5 linked regions of the Thermosphaera aggregans genome follow. The protein of the gene in region 5 binds, or shares a complex with, the protein of the main gene of each other region. Links are inferred from orthologs where the notes say so. Each region holds a gene or a part of one and is shown on either strand. Other genes may lie near its edges.

Region 1 (2,748 bases), 330 kb from region 5 along the record:
CATCGGGTGTCTAGAGAACTTGTAAACCCCCTCCGTGCTCAAAACCTTTCCTCTCAACCTATCGCTAACCCATGTGAAAGTGGCTAGGATGAACAATGCCAGCCCGGTAATCATGAAGACGAACCCCACCGGTGCTGAGAAATCCCCGGTAAACCCTGGCGCCGCTAGTTTCACAGCCCAGGTGACTGCAGTGTTAACAAACCATGCTGGGAGGAATGTTATTAAGCCAATCCTTACGAAAACATCGGAATCCGTGAATGGAAGCCAGAGGAGTCTCAAGACCCCTACCCCAGCTAGGAAGAACATGGTGAAGGCGAAGTACCCTATGGTTGGAAGGTAAATGGCTAGCGAGCCCAGGAGGGCTAGCCTAGTCTTCTTCAACAGGAATCCAGCAACCGTTACCAATAGGATTGCCGCCAGCCCTGCATATCCCACTAGTCTAAACAACGCTTCTAGCTCCTGACACCTTGGGAAGTCTGACAGGAGAACGCAGTCCGGGATGAACCCCAGCATCCATAAGTTAACAATCCTGATAACCTCTATGGACGCGTAAGCCAGTGCTATCGAGAAAGTTATTGAGAACGCTAAAGATGCTATGAGCTCACGCCTACCCAAGCAGACACCGAGAATGGGATGAAAGGACTAATTAATATGCTTTACCAGTAGGTTTAGCAGTGCCTGAAACCCTACCTTGTCTTAGACCCGTACTTCAGGGTCCACTTAAGCTTTCTCGGATCCCTCTTCATATTGTAGTTCTTGAAGCACTTCCTGCTGCAAAACCACATTATTGTCCCATTGTTTAAAACATACATCAACCCTGTCCCCGGTTCGAGATCGCTCCCGCAAAACACGCATTTAGCAAGCCTTGCCATATTCTCCACCGTGCTGAAGCACTCGCTAACTCTCGTTAATGTGTTAACAAGGTTTTTAAATTTTCCCAGGCAACACTTATAAGGATAAATAACATGTGTATAGGGAAATAGGTGAATGATTTGAGCAGTGAGCAGGGTTCGGAGAGAATAGTTGTGGAGCCGCCGAAGATCAATATAGTTGACGAGCTGGGCTTCCCGGCGGAGGTTATTCAAATAATAGGTAGAACCGGCGTTTCCGGCGAGATAATCCAGGTTAGGGTTAGGGTTCTAGAGGGAAGGGATAAGGGCAGGATTATCACTAGGAACGTGAAGGGGCCTGTCAGGATAGGGGATATTGTTATTCTCAGAGAGACTGAGAGAGAGGCTAGGAAGCTTTCAACGAAACGTTAGTGAAGAATATTGTTTTAAAGGAAAAAAGAAAAATAATCCTCTATTCTCAACCGCTCTTAGCCCTGAGCTCCTGCACAGCCTTAACTATTTCTTCAACCATGGACTTGGCTTCGCCAGCATCCACGATCGCAGCGCTTGAAGCCGCTACTTCAATACCTGCTGCCTCGCCAAGCTTCTGCTTGCTTGGAACGTAGACGTAGGGTATTTTCTTCTCATCACAGAGTAGTGGTAAGTGGGCAACAATCTCCGGTGGGTCAACATCCTCTGCTATCACTACAAGCCTTGCCTGCCCTCTCTCGACAGCCTTCGTGGTCTCATTAGTTCCCTTCTTGATCTTGCCGCCGGTTTCCCTGACTTTTTTCACGGTCTCGTAGACTTTTTCAGCCAGCTCAGGCGGTACCTCGAACTTCACATAGAATGGTTTAGGCATACTTCATCCTCCTCCCTATTGGTCGTCCATACTAGGGGTTTAACACTATCGTGTCTTATAAATATTGTGGAGTATGTGTGAGGAAGAGAAACTAGTCGTGAGCGTAGATCGCGACCGCTGACTCCTCCCAGATCCTCTCAATCCGCGCGAAACCTATCCTGTACAACTGGATTACAGAGCCTTCCTTCTCCCCTAGAATCCTCTTCTCCGCCAGCAAGGTTTTTCTGACAAGCCTCATCCCCTCGGGGATTAAGAGCTCCAGCGGGATCTTCTCATCGTCTTTAACCCACTGAATGATTTGGAGGCCGTGCTTCCTAGCCTCCTCCTGATCCCTGCTGTGCAGCCTGGCGGTGACAACTGGCTTCCCATTCACCAGGGATGCTCCTGTGACCTGGAAGTTGCCAACCCCCATCAGCCTGAACAACCCGTTCCCACTCCCAGGGAGGTCCTTGGAAGACACGTAAACCACTGCCTCCCTGCCGAGCCTGTATGTGTAGTAGGTTTTCCTTGACGGGTGGACCGGTATGCTGGCTTCAATATCCTCGGGAACATCCTCCAGGATTACCTGGACAGGGTCTTCAACAGCCATGTAACGGTTTGCAACAGGGTCAACGATAACCCTGTTGATCGCGGAGAGGTTTGCATAGCTTATTTTAGCGTCAACAGGCTTGATCCCGACATCCTTGATGATCCTCCACAAACACTCCCTTGTAATACCCCTCCTCCTCAACCCTGAAAGCGTTCCAAGCCTCGGGTCCGAGTATGCTTCGACACCGGATTCCTTAATCATCTTCCTCATCTTCGACTTGCTCAGGATGACTCCTTCAAGGGATAGCCTGCCGAAGTGGATTGTCTCAGGGTATTTCCAACCCATGTGGTCGTACAGGTATTTCTGCTTAACAGTGTTTGAAACATGCTCCTTAGCCCTTAGAATATGGGTCACGCCCATCAAGTGGTCGTCAACGCCTGCGGCGAAGTTGTAGGTAGGCCATACGATATATCTTTCACCTACGACAGGATGGGGTGTTTTAGACGTGTCTATAATCCTGAACGCAA
Region 2 (2,937 bases), 350 kb from region 5 along the record:
TCGGCAAGTGGACCTATGATAACATTGAGGTAAGGGATCCCAGCCTGAAGAAGTACATATGCCTTAAACCCTACATCCTTCCACACACAAGCGGGAGGCATGAGCACAGGAGGTTTGGGAAAGCCGAGGTGCCAATAGTTGAAAGGTTGATTAACAAGCTTATGCGTCCAGGAGAAAACATGGGTAAGAAGCACCTCGCCTACAATATTGTTAAAAAAGCCTTCGAGCTCATCTATTTGAAAACCGGTCAGAACCCGTTGCAGGTACTGGTCCGCGCAATCGAGAATGCAGCCCCGAGAGAGGAGACAACCAGGATCATGTACGGCGGTATCTCATACCATGTCTCAGTAGACATTTCCCCTATGAGGAGGATTGACCTAGCCCTTAGACATTTAACTGATGGTGCAAGGGAGAAAGCCTTCGACAACCCGATCACTATTGAGGAAGCCCTGGCAGAGGAGATAATAGCTGCTTCAAACAACGACCCAAAGAGCTACGCGATCCAGAAGAAGGAAGAGATTGAGAGAATAGCTTTAAGCAGCAGGTAGCGTTTCCCGCCCTCTTTTCAATCCCCGGGATCCCTTCTCACAAGGCTTCAAACCACTTTTCAATGAAGCACTGTATATTACAAAGCCTTAACCCCGTCCACTAGTAGGTTCCCAGGGAGGGCGCGTTGGTTGTAAAAAGATTTTAAAAAGACTTACTCAATTTATTAAACTCAATGAACATGATAAAGATAGCAGGTGAGTGCGAATGAGCTCTGTGCCGCAAAAACCACATTTGAACCTGGTGATCATAGGACACGTCGACCATGGAAAAAGCACCATGGTTGGACACATACTCTACCGTTTAGGGTACTTCGACCAGAAAACCATTCAGATGATCGAGGAAGAATCGAAGAAGATGGGTAAGGAAAGCTTCAAGTTCGCATGGCTCCTTGACAGGATGAAGGAGGAGCGTGAGCGTGGAGTAACGATATCGCTATCATACATGAAGTTCGAGACCAAGAAGTACTTCTTCACCATTATCGATGCTCCCGGACACAGGGACTTCGTTAAAAACATGATTACCGGTGCAAGCCAGGCTGACGCTGCCATACTAGTTGTGAGTGCTAGGAAGGGTGAGTTCGAGGCTGGTATGAGCCCTGAGGGCCAGACCCGTGAGCACGCCCTGCTCGCGAGAACAATGGGTATCAACCAGCTGATCGTTGCCATCAACAAGATGGATGCTGCCGAGCCTCCATACAGCGAGAAAAGGTACCAGGAGGTTAAGGAGATCCTGGGCAAGTTCTTGAAGAGCCTTGGCTACAATATTGAGAAGATACCGTTCATACCTGTCTCAGCATGGACTGGTGAAAACCTGATTGAGAGAAGCCCCAACATGCCATGGTATACTGGGCCAGTGCTTGTAGAAGCATTAGACATGCTGGAGGTTCCGAGCAAGCCTGTTGACAAGCCCTTGAGAATACCCATTCAGGATGTTTACGCTATCTCCGGTGTTGGAACAGTCCCGGTTGGAAGGGTTGAAACAGGGATACTGAAGGTTGGCGACAAGCTAATATTCAACCCGCCGGGCGTGATCGGAGAGGTAAGAAGCATTGAAACACACCACACGAAGATCGAGAAGGCTGAGCCAGGCGACAACATCGGCTTCAACGTGAGAGGCGTTGAGCGCAAGGATATTAAGAGAGGAGATGTGGCAGGGCATCCGACGAACCCGCCAACAGTGTCAGACGAGTTCACAGCCCGCATCTTCGTAATGTGGCATCCGACAGCAATAACCGTTGGCTACACACCAGTGGTCCACGTCCACACCGCTAGCGTGGCGTGCAGGATCACGGAGATAGTTGCCAAGCTCGACCCGAGAACCGGTAAGGAGGTTGAGAAGAACCCGCAGTTCCTGAAGCAGGGTGACGCCGCCATCGTGAAGTTCAAGCCGATAAAGCCTCTGGTGATAGAGAAGTATTCAGACTTCCCGGCGCTGGGAAGATTCGCGATGCGTGACATGGGCAAGACCATAGGTATCGGCCAGGTATTAGATGTTAAGGTTTTAGAGCAGCAGAAGAAGTAAAGGTTTTTTTAAACCCCTAAAACGCTTATGTTTTTAAGCAGGTTGCTTAAAAGGATGGTGCTTATGTCGACGGTGAGAATGGTTAAGATAAAGATTTGGAGCACGAACATAGATGTGCTCGAGGATTTCATAGGGAAGATAACCGATATTGTTAAGAAGACAGGAGTTGGCATGAAGGGGCCTATACCCCTCCCAACGAAGAAGTTGAAGATAAGGACTTTGAAACTACCCCATGGCGAGGGGAAGAAGAAGTATGAGAAATGGGAGATGAGGATTCACAAGAGACTACTCTACATTGCTGAAGACGAGAGAGTCATGAAGCAACTAATACGTATCCGTGTGCCACCGGAGATCTGGATGGAGATAGAGCTTTAGTTTTTAAACAAGGCATAGGTCAAGCATTCCTAGTCTTTTAACACCACCATCCCGGAGCTATCTTTAAAGCTCCTTGTTGCCTAATATTTTTAACAGTGCCGGGGTGCCCGAGCGGTCTAAGGGGCTGGCCTGGAGAATAATCCCCCGGTCAGCCAGTGCCCCTAATGGGGCGCGCGGGTTCGAATCCCGCCCCCGGCGCTCCATGACAGGTTATTCTAAGAGGGATCGTTAAGGCGTGATGGGTAAGTTTTAAAATATGATATAAGCTTAAAAACAGATTACTACATGGTTAGTTAAAGGATACTGCTTACTATGCGGTGGGAGAAGTGAGCGTTCAGCAATCTTTCAGGCAGATCATACGCGTGCTGGAGACAGATATAGACGGGTCTCTCCCGTTGATATACGGGCTAGCGGAGGTTAAGGGGTTGGGGTATACTTTCTCTCTCGCGATTACCCGCATACTTGGATTAGACCCTAACACCAGGATCGGCT
Region 3 (2,925 bases), 330 kb from region 5 along the record:
TAAAGCTTACGAGGAAGCCCTGGAAAAGGAGAGCCAGGTAATGAAGGAGCTGGAACAGGTTAAGCCTTCCGCGGTTGAGAAAGCCTTGATAGTGAAGCTTTTGAAAGAACACTTAATCATAGAGAGCGACATGATCGCTACATACAAGCAACTTGCTGAGTCGTTAAAGTACCCTGTGTTGAAGCAGTTAGCGGAAGCTTTAGCTGAAAACGAGCGGATCCATCACGAACTGCTTTCATCCCTGATAAAGAAGTATGAAGAGTAGTGGTTGACTAGCGAATTCAGAGTTTTTTCACAATTCTTCCTCAAACCTTTCCCGCCCTAAATCGAGGAGGGATTATTGGGTAAAAAAAGCGTTTAGCCCATGCCTGCAGAGGTAGAATGCTAAATAATGAAGTAGGAAACAGCGAGAGAGATTAGCGAGGTTAACGCTAGGTAAACCAACATGGCGGTTAATACTTCCCTCCTAGTATCCGGCAAATCCTTACCTATTAGCTTTCTAACAGGGTAAGTGATGGCTTTACCCAGCCTCCTGGGCAATGGGATCATGAATGGAGTGTGCTCAGCGTACTTAACATACTCTCCGACCTTGCTCCTCAGCTCAGCCTCTTCGAGCAATGCTGCCCCGATAATGATTACCGCGGAGAGTAGCCACGGCAGTCCCGGCGCAGGAGGAGACCAGCCTCTACCTCCCTCAACCGTGCTGGCAAGGTATAGGAGCCCGTAACTCCATATTATGAATCCCAGGTACATCGGGTGTCTAGAGAACTTGTAAACCCCCTCCGTGCTCAAAACCTTTCCTCTCAACCTATCGCTAACCCATGTGAAAGTGGCTAGGATGAACAATGCCAGCCCGGTAATCATGAAGACGAACCCCACCGGTGCTGAGAAATCCCCGGTAAACCCTGGCGCCGCTAGTTTCACAGCCCAGGTGACTGCAGTGTTAACAAACCATGCTGGGAGGAATGTTATTAAGCCAATCCTTACGAAAACATCGGAATCCGTGAATGGAAGCCAGAGGAGTCTCAAGACCCCTACCCCAGCTAGGAAGAACATGGTGAAGGCGAAGTACCCTATGGTTGGAAGGTAAATGGCTAGCGAGCCCAGGAGGGCTAGCCTAGTCTTCTTCAACAGGAATCCAGCAACCGTTACCAATAGGATTGCCGCCAGCCCTGCATATCCCACTAGTCTAAACAACGCTTCTAGCTCCTGACACCTTGGGAAGTCTGACAGGAGAACGCAGTCCGGGATGAACCCCAGCATCCATAAGTTAACAATCCTGATAACCTCTATGGACGCGTAAGCCAGTGCTATCGAGAAAGTTATTGAGAACGCTAAAGATGCTATGAGCTCACGCCTACCCAAGCAGACACCGAGAATGGGATGAAAGGACTAATTAATATGCTTTACCAGTAGGTTTAGCAGTGCCTGAAACCCTACCTTGTCTTAGACCCGTACTTCAGGGTCCACTTAAGCTTTCTCGGATCCCTCTTCATATTGTAGTTCTTGAAGCACTTCCTGCTGCAAAACCACATTATTGTCCCATTGTTTAAAACATACATCAACCCTGTCCCCGGTTCGAGATCGCTCCCGCAAAACACGCATTTAGCAAGCCTTGCCATATTCTCCACCGTGCTGAAGCACTCGCTAACTCTCGTTAATGTGTTAACAAGGTTTTTAAATTTTCCCAGGCAACACTTATAAGGATAAATAACATGTGTATAGGGAAATAGGTGAATGATTTGAGCAGTGAGCAGGGTTCGGAGAGAATAGTTGTGGAGCCGCCGAAGATCAATATAGTTGACGAGCTGGGCTTCCCGGCGGAGGTTATTCAAATAATAGGTAGAACCGGCGTTTCCGGCGAGATAATCCAGGTTAGGGTTAGGGTTCTAGAGGGAAGGGATAAGGGCAGGATTATCACTAGGAACGTGAAGGGGCCTGTCAGGATAGGGGATATTGTTATTCTCAGAGAGACTGAGAGAGAGGCTAGGAAGCTTTCAACGAAACGTTAGTGAAGAATATTGTTTTAAAGGAAAAAAGAAAAATAATCCTCTATTCTCAACCGCTCTTAGCCCTGAGCTCCTGCACAGCCTTAACTATTTCTTCAACCATGGACTTGGCTTCGCCAGCATCCACGATCGCAGCGCTTGAAGCCGCTACTTCAATACCTGCTGCCTCGCCAAGCTTCTGCTTGCTTGGAACGTAGACGTAGGGTATTTTCTTCTCATCACAGAGTAGTGGTAAGTGGGCAACAATCTCCGGTGGGTCAACATCCTCTGCTATCACTACAAGCCTTGCCTGCCCTCTCTCGACAGCCTTCGTGGTCTCATTAGTTCCCTTCTTGATCTTGCCGCCGGTTTCCCTGACTTTTTTCACGGTCTCGTAGACTTTTTCAGCCAGCTCAGGCGGTACCTCGAACTTCACATAGAATGGTTTAGGCATACTTCATCCTCCTCCCTATTGGTCGTCCATACTAGGGGTTTAACACTATCGTGTCTTATAAATATTGTGGAGTATGTGTGAGGAAGAGAAACTAGTCGTGAGCGTAGATCGCGACCGCTGACTCCTCCCAGATCCTCTCAATCCGCGCGAAACCTATCCTGTACAACTGGATTACAGAGCCTTCCTTCTCCCCTAGAATCCTCTTCTCCGCCAGCAAGGTTTTTCTGACAAGCCTCATCCCCTCGGGGATTAAGAGCTCCAGCGGGATCTTCTCATCGTCTTTAACCCACTGAATGATTTGGAGGCCGTGCTTCCTAGCCTCCTCCTGATCCCTGCTGTGCAGCCTGGCGGTGACAACTGGCTTCCCATTCACCAGGGATGCTCCTGTGACCTGGAAGTTGCCAACCCCCATCAGCCTGAACAACCCGTTCCCACTCCCAGGGAGGTCCTTGGAAGACACGTAAACCACTGCCTCCCTGCCGA
Region 4 (2,977 bases), 280 kb from region 5 along the record:
ACTCCCGAGGTCATGGAGGAGCTGGCCTCGCTGGCCGAGGAGAAAATCTCCTCCTTCCTCAGCGAGAACCTCCCGTTTAAAGGCGATTTCTCAATCATAGTGAGTGTTGAAAAAGCCAGCGACTCCTTGAACATCGTGATGGACGTAGGGGTTCGCGGAGGATTCAAGGACATGGTTGACTACAACGAGTATATTGAGAAAGCGATCCAGTATGCGAGGAAGTTTTTAGAGGAGAAGCTTAAAGAGTACTCCTCCCGGGAGGCCGTGTAAGGTTTTCAGGCTAAATCTTTATAATTCGTTTATAAAATTATTGTTTTAAGCATCAAATGCTTATCCATGTGGGTATGGGTTGATAAATCATGGTTAGGTATAAGCAGACGAGCGAAGTGCTCAAGATAATGAAGAATGTTGAGCAAGTTAGGAACGTGGGTATAACAGCTCATGTTGACCACGGTAAGACAACGCTATCTGACTCGCTACTAGGGGCTGCCGGGCTGATCTCTGAGAAGATAGCTGGGCAGGCACTAGCTCTCGACTACCTCGATGTTGAGCAGAAGAGGCAGATGACTGTTAAAGCAGCTAACGTCAGCCTTTACCACGAGTACAAGGGTAAGCCGTTCGTCATCAACCTTATCGACACACCGGGGCACGTTGACTTCCAGGCTAAGACAACCCGTGCTCTCAGAGTAATAGACGGGGCGATCGTTGTCGTTGACGCTGTCGAGGGAGTTATGACTCAGACGGAGATGTACCTGCGCGTAGCGCTGGAGGAGAGGGTTAGGCCAATCCTGTTCATCAATAAGATTGACAGGTTGATCAAGGAGCTGAGGCTGTCCCCTAACGAGATCCAGCAGAGGCTTATACAGATAATAAAGGATGTTAACTCCTTGATAGGCTCATACGCTGACAAGGAGTTCCAGCAGGCCTGGCAGCTGGACCCTGCTAAGGGGCAGGTAGCGTTCGGCTCTGCAAGGGATAGGTGGGGCTTCACAATCCCCATGGCTCAGCAAAGGGGTATAAAGTTCTCCGACGTAGTGGACGTGTACACCCGTGGGAAGGAAGCCGTGCCTGAACTGCAGAAGGTTGCACCCCTGCACGAAGCAGTTCTCGACATGGTTGTGAAGTTCGTGCCAAACCCGAGGGAGGCTCAGAAGTACAGGATTCCGAAGATCTGGCATGGAGATGTTAACAGCGAGCTCGCCAAGTACATGATGGATGCAGACCCGAACGGCCCGTTGATAATGCTCGTCAACGATGTTAGGGTTGACCCGCACGCGGGGCTGGTGGCTACAGGCAGGGTTTACTCCGGCACTGTTAGAGCTGGAGAGGAAGTGTGGCTTGTCAACGCGCGCATGCCTCAGAAAATACTCCAGGTCAGCCTCTACATGGGTCTGTACAGGGAGCTGGCTGACGAGATAACCGCTGGCAACATAGCAGCAGTGCTGGGAGCTGACAAGGCAAGGTCTGGTGAGACCCTGGTTTCAATGAACTACAAGGACTTGATGACGCCTTTCGAGAAGCTGAGAATGATCACCGAGTCAGTTGTCACAGTCGCCATAGAGCCGAAGAACCCGTCTCAGCTTACAAAGCTCATAGACTCCCTCCACAAGCTGAGCATTGAAGACCCGAGCCTTATAATCAAGATCAACGAGGAGACCGGTGAGTACTTGCTCAGCGGTGTTGGAACACTCCACATAGAGATTGCTCTAACACTGCTTAAAGACCTCTACGGCCTGGACGTGGTGTCCTCGCAACCCGTCATAGTCTACAGGGAGACTGTCAGGGATAAGAGCCAGGTGTACGAGGGCAAGTCCCCGAACAAGCACAACAGGTTCTACATCAGCGTCTCCCCGCTGAACGAGGAAACCATTAGGCTGATACAGGACGGGATCATAACGGAGGACATGGATGCTAGGGAGAGGGCTAAGATCCTGAGGGATCAGGCTGGCTGGGATGCTGACGAGGCTAGGAGGATATGGGCTATTGACGAGAACATCAACCTGCTGGTTGACATGACCTCGGGTGTCCAGTACTTGAGGGAGATAAAGGACACTATTGTGCAAGGCTTCAGGCTGGCCATGAAGGAGGGGCCGCTTGCCAACGAGCCTGTCAGAGGCGTTAAAGTCGTCCTGCACGACGCAATGGTTCGCGAGGACCCGGCTCACAGGGGTCCAGCCCTGATATTCCCCGCGGTGAGAAACGCCATATTCCTGGGCTTCCTACCCTCGAGGCCAACCCTGCTCGAGCCTATTATGAAGCTGGATATTAGGAGCCCGATGGAGTACATAGGCAACATCACCACAGTGTTGACGAAGAAGAGGGGTAAGCTGATCGACGTTCAACAGTCCGGCGCGCTTGCGAGAGTGATAGCTGAAATACCCGTGGCCGAGTCATTCGACCTTGCAGAACTCCTGAGAAGCGTGACAGCAGGCAAGGCAATATGGGGCCAGGAGTTCAGCAGGTGGTCCTACATACCGGACAGCATGCTAATGGACTTGATCGCTAAGATAAGGCAGAGGAAAGGGTTGAAGCCGGAGCCTCCGAGGCCCGAGGACTTCATGAGTCTCTAAGACCGGTTCGCTTCACATCCGTTTTCAACAAGTATATTCCATTACCCCATTTCTCGAGAAAACCTTTTTCAGCCATCCTTGAAAGCAACCTCCCAGCACTCTTCTCCGAAATGCACAGGTATCCCGCGACCTCGTCAACCCTTACATGCATCTTGCCCCGCTTCAGAAGCTTCTCGTAAAGCTTCTCAATGTTCACGGAAACAGTGGATCTTCTCATAAACATCCTTTAAGCCTTCCGCCGGTTTCAAGCAGGGGGAGTGGTAAAACTATTGATTTATTTAGAGTTTATAAACCCGCTAAAGATTTAATCATTAATAGCGCCGGGGTAGCTCAGCACGGTAGAGCGCCGGGCTGTTAAAGGGGGTTGGAAACCAGCCCCCTGCAGAAACCCGTTTCGAAAAGCCTGG
Region 5 (2,846 bases):
CTCCCCGCCGGAATGGGCAATGTTGACAGGATATTGTTTAAGACCACGATGGGTCCAGCAGTGGAGGTTCTGTAGGTGGTGGATATGTCAGCAGTAGCTAGAACATACCCCAGGTGGAAGACGGAGCAGTTAGAGGAGCTTGTAGGGTTGTTGAAAACTCACAGGGCTTTCATCATTGGCGATCTAACAGGCGTTCCAGCCAGCCATGTCCAGAGGCTGAGGAAGAAGCTTGCAAAGATCGCGGAGGTCAGAGTTGTTAAGCCGAAGCTTTTCGCAATAGCGCTTGAGAAGGTGGGCATAGACCCCGAGGCTTTCAAGGATGTCTTGACAGGGCAGAACATAGTGTTCTTCACGAACGAGAACCCGTTCGACGTGGCGTTGAAAATACACAACATTGTAACCATGGATTACTACAAGCCCGGGGAGAAGACAGACAAGGAGATCGTAATTCCTGAAGGCAACACTGGAATCCCCCCAGGCCCAATGCTTAGTGTTTTCGGCAAGTTGAAGATTCAGACCAAGGTGCAGGCTAACGTAATACATGTTGCCAAGGATACTGTTGTCGCGAAGCCAGGGGATGTGGTTTCGCCGGAGCTGTCGAGCATTCTGCAGAAGCTCGGTCTAGCGTTGAAGGAGATAAGGCTGAGGCTTAAGGCAGCGTATGACGGCGTATTGATACCTGGTGAAAGCCTTATCCTGAACATTGACCAGTATGTTGAGTTGGTTAAGGCAGCTGGCTTGGATGCTTTGAAGATAGCTGTTGAGCTAGCGCTACCGGAGCCTGAGGTGCTACCGCTAGTGCTGTCCAAGGCTGTTAGACAGGCAACAGCCCTGGCTGTTGAAGCAGGGTATGTCACGCCTGAAACCGTTGAACTAGTGTTAAAAGCTGCCGAATCCAAGGCCCAGGCACTGGCTTACGAGGTCTCAAGGCTCGCGCCGGAGCTTGGGATAGAGGTTAGGGTTGCCCAGCAACAGGTGCAGGAGGCTAAGCCGAAGAAGGAGGAGAAGCCTGCCGAGGAAGAGGAGAAGAAGAAGGAGGAAGGCGTTAGCGAGGAGACTCTTGCAGAAGGCTTAAGCGCACTGTTCGGATAAGGGAAGAGATAGTTTTAAAACACCTCATCATCTATTTAAGATGTGATACATGTTTAATGTGGGAAGAGGTGGTGAGCCATCGAGTACATATATGCGTCACTATTACTCTATAAGGCTGGGAAAGAATTAAGCGAGGAAAACATTAAGAAGGTTTTAGAAGCAGCCGGGGTCGCCGTCGACGAAGTCAGGGTTAAATCCCTAGTAGCGGCTCTCAAAAACATCGATATTGCGAAAGTGCTGGAGCAGGCCTTAGCAGCGCCGGTTGCAGCGGCCCCTGTTCAGGCGGCTCCCGCGCAGGCTCCTCCGAAGGAGGAGAAGCCTGCTGAGGAAGAGGAGAAGAAGGAGGAAGGCGTTAGCGAGGAGACTCTTGCAGAAGGCTTAAGCGCACTGTTCGGGTAAAGCAACGGTTTTTCAGCGTATTGGAAACAGTAAGGAGTTTTCCATCATTAAACTCCCCTATTTAAACAAATCATTCCTGGTTTCAGAATCGATTTAAATTATTCTAACACATAGTATAACCAAGTATTGAGGTGTTTCAATGCCTGGAGAAATAAGTTTTGACTATCTTCGAAAATACGGCTACGAGAAGTATGTTTGCAAGAAGTGCGAGGAAGGCGTGATATGGAGCGTTGTGCCAAGGGATACCTGCCCCGACCGCCCATGCAGTAAGTATGAGTTTCTCTACAAGGACTATAAGAGGGTTAAGCCCCTGAGCCTTCAAGAGGTTAGGGAGAAGTTTATAAACTTCCTGGTCTCCAAGGGGCATGGGGTGGTGGATCCCTACCCGGTTCTAGCCAGGTGGAGGAACGACCTATACCTTAACATCGCCTCAATAATAGTCTTCCAGCCCGCTGTGACAGAGGGTATTGTGGACCCGCCGCACAACCCGCTCGTAATAATACAGCCTTCGATAAGGCTAAGCGATATTGACAATGTTGGCTTAACCTTCGGGAGGCATTTAACAAGTTTTGAAATGGGCGGGATGCATGCTTTCAACAAGCCCGGCAGGATGATTTACTGGGTAGAGGGCATAATTGACAATACTATAGAGTTCTTCAACAAGGAGATCGGGATCGATCTAGAAGACCTTGTTTTCAAGGAGGGGTGGTGGGAGGGAGGCGGTAACGCCGGGCCGGCCCCGGAGGTTCTCGTCGACGGGATGGAGCTAGCCACTCTCGTCCACATGATGTATAAGACCGTTGACGGTAAGTATGTTGAAAACCCTGTCCTAGTCGTGGACTGCGGATACGGTATTGAGAGGATAACATGGTTTACCCAGAAGTCTCCAACAGGCTTCCACGCAATATACGGGAGGTTGGTGGACGAGTACAAGGATGTGTTAGGGGTTGAGGAGCCTCCTCACGAGGTTTTGAAAAAGGCTGTTTACCTTTTAAGCGATAAAGAGCTGAACAGTGTGGCAGAGTATGTTAGAGCTCTCGAGGAGCATGGTTTTAGCGAGCACCTCGCCTCGTTCTCCAAAATAATATATCTGTACGGGAGCCTCGACCACGTTAGAACAATAAGCTTAATGCTCTCCGACGGCATTGTGCCATCGAACAGCGGCGAGGGATACCTGGCCCGCTTGGTTTTAAGAAGGCTTTTCAGAAACCTTGTGAAACTGGGTGTTGAGTCTAACAGGCTTGCAGACATTGCTCAAGAGCTTGTTGACAGGCAGATAAAGTACTGGAGGAACGACTACATCTACGGCAAGTTCGAGAAGCACAGGGATTACATCTTAGACGTGGTCGGCTTAG

Evidence for each region.
Region 1: rpl12p (region 5) and rpl7ae share a complex: the UniProt entries of both Methanocaldococcus jannaschii proteins name them as parts of the 50S ribosomal subunit. The link is inferred for Thermosphaera aggregans from one-to-one orthologs.
Region 2: the proteins of rpl12p (region 5) and tuf are in contact, whole or in part, in a crystal structure (PDB 3WY9), measured with the Pyrococcus horikoshii proteins. The link is inferred for Thermosphaera aggregans from one-to-one orthologs. Residues at the interface, in WP_010886059.1 of Pyrococcus horikoshii: Glu96, Glu97, Leu100, Leu103, Ser104, Ala105, Leu106, Phe107, Gly108; in WP_010885563.1 of Pyrococcus horikoshii: Lys125, Glu126, Phe129, Arg132, Thr133, Lys165, Leu166, Thr169, Lys324, Gln326, Leu359, Ala360, Ile369, Glu372, Ile384, Ile422, Ser423, Gln425.
Region 3: rpl12p (region 5) and IMZ38_RS00480 share a complex: the UniProt entries of both Methanocaldococcus jannaschii proteins name them as parts of the 50S ribosomal subunit. The link is inferred for Thermosphaera aggregans from one-to-one orthologs.
Region 4: the proteins of rpl12p (region 5) and IMZ38_RS00810 are in contact, whole or in part, in a crystal structure (PDB 5H7L), measured with the Pyrococcus horikoshii proteins. The link is inferred for Thermosphaera aggregans from one-to-one orthologs. Residues at the interface, in WP_010886059.1 of Pyrococcus horikoshii: Leu100, Ala101, Gly102, Leu103, Ser104, Ala105, Leu106, Phe107, Gly108; in WP_048053510.1 of Pyrococcus horikoshii: Pro161, Met164, Met165, Phe168, Ser169, Ile172, Val195, Glu196, Phe202, Leu211, Ser212, Val213, Met216, Lys222, Phe223, Asn224.

The regions. Positions count from the first base shown.
Region 1 is NZ_CP063144.1:76,524-79,271, reverse strand. It holds rpl7ae (50S ribosomal protein L7Ae), read right to left. Parts: upstream 1,693-2,748; coding sequence 1,309-1,692; downstream 1-1,308. Other genes in the region: IMZ38_RS00465 (glutamate--tRNA ligase), read right to left, coding at 1,784-2,748; IMZ38_RS00475 (30S ribosomal protein S28e), read left to right, coding at 1,020-1,262; IMZ38_RS00480 (50S ribosomal protein L24e), read right to left, coding at 687-872; IMZ38_RS00485 (methyltransferase family protein), read right to left, coding at 1-615. UniProt on the Methanocaldococcus jannaschii protein: Multifunctional RNA-binding protein that recognizes the K-turn motif in ribosomal RNA, the RNA component of RNase P, box H/ACA, box C/D and box C'/D' sRNAs.
Region 2 is NZ_CP063144.1:66,024-68,960, forward strand. Bases 4-2,911 are described here. They hold tuf (translation elongation factor EF-1 subunit alpha), read left to right. Parts: upstream 4-753; coding sequence 754-2,070; downstream 2,071-2,911. Other genes in these bases: IMZ38_RS00385 (30S ribosomal protein S7), read left to right, coding at 4-548; rpsJ (30S ribosomal protein S10), read left to right, coding at 2,134-2,445; IMZ38_RS00405 (30S ribosomal protein S13), read left to right, coding at 2,772-2,911. In the rest of the region: more of IMZ38_RS00385, read left to right, coding at 1-3; more of IMZ38_RS00405, read left to right, coding at 2,912-2,937. UniProt on the Methanocaldococcus jannaschii protein: GTP hydrolase that promotes the GTP-dependent binding of aminoacyl-tRNA to the A-site of ribosomes during protein biosynthesis.
Region 3 is NZ_CP063144.1:77,097-80,021, reverse strand. What follows is about bases 30-2,925. They hold IMZ38_RS00480 (50S ribosomal protein L24e), read right to left. Parts: upstream 1,623-2,925; coding sequence 1,437-1,622; downstream 30-1,436. Other genes in these bases: IMZ38_RS00465 (glutamate--tRNA ligase), read right to left, coding at 2,534-2,925; rpl7ae (50S ribosomal protein L7Ae), read right to left, coding at 2,059-2,442; IMZ38_RS00475 (30S ribosomal protein S28e), read left to right, coding at 1,770-2,012; IMZ38_RS00485 (methyltransferase family protein), read right to left, coding at 385-1,365; IMZ38_RS00490 (ferritin family protein), read left to right, coding at 30-265. In the rest of the region: more of IMZ38_RS00490, read left to right, coding at 1-29. UniProt on the Methanocaldococcus jannaschii protein: Binds to the 23S rRNA.
Region 4 is NZ_CP063144.1:127,772-130,748, forward strand. The notes cover bases 17-2,964. They hold IMZ38_RS00810 (elongation factor EF-2), read left to right. Parts: upstream 17-359; coding sequence 360-2,570; downstream 2,571-2,964. Other genes in these bases: IMZ38_RS00805 (hypothetical protein), read left to right, coding at 17-270; IMZ38_RS00815 (hypothetical protein), read right to left, coding at 2,557-2,793. Outside these bases: more of IMZ38_RS00805, read left to right, coding at 1-16. UniProt on the Methanocaldococcus jannaschii protein: Catalyzes the GTP-dependent ribosomal translocation step during translation elongation.
Region 5 is NZ_CP063144.1:411,029-413,874, forward strand. What follows is about bases 14-2,830. They hold rpl12p (50S ribosomal protein P1), read left to right. Parts: upstream 14-1,170; coding sequence 1,171-1,491; downstream 1,492-2,830. Other genes in these bases: IMZ38_RS02440 (50S ribosomal protein L1), read left to right, coding at 14-75; IMZ38_RS02445 (50S ribosomal protein L10), read left to right, coding at 85-1,092; alaS (alanine--tRNA ligase), read left to right, coding at 1,631-2,830. Outside these bases: more of IMZ38_RS02440, read left to right, coding at 1-13; more of alaS, read left to right, coding at 2,831-2,846. UniProt on the Methanocaldococcus jannaschii protein: Forms part of the ribosomal stalk, playing a central role in the interaction of the ribosome with GTP-bound translation factors.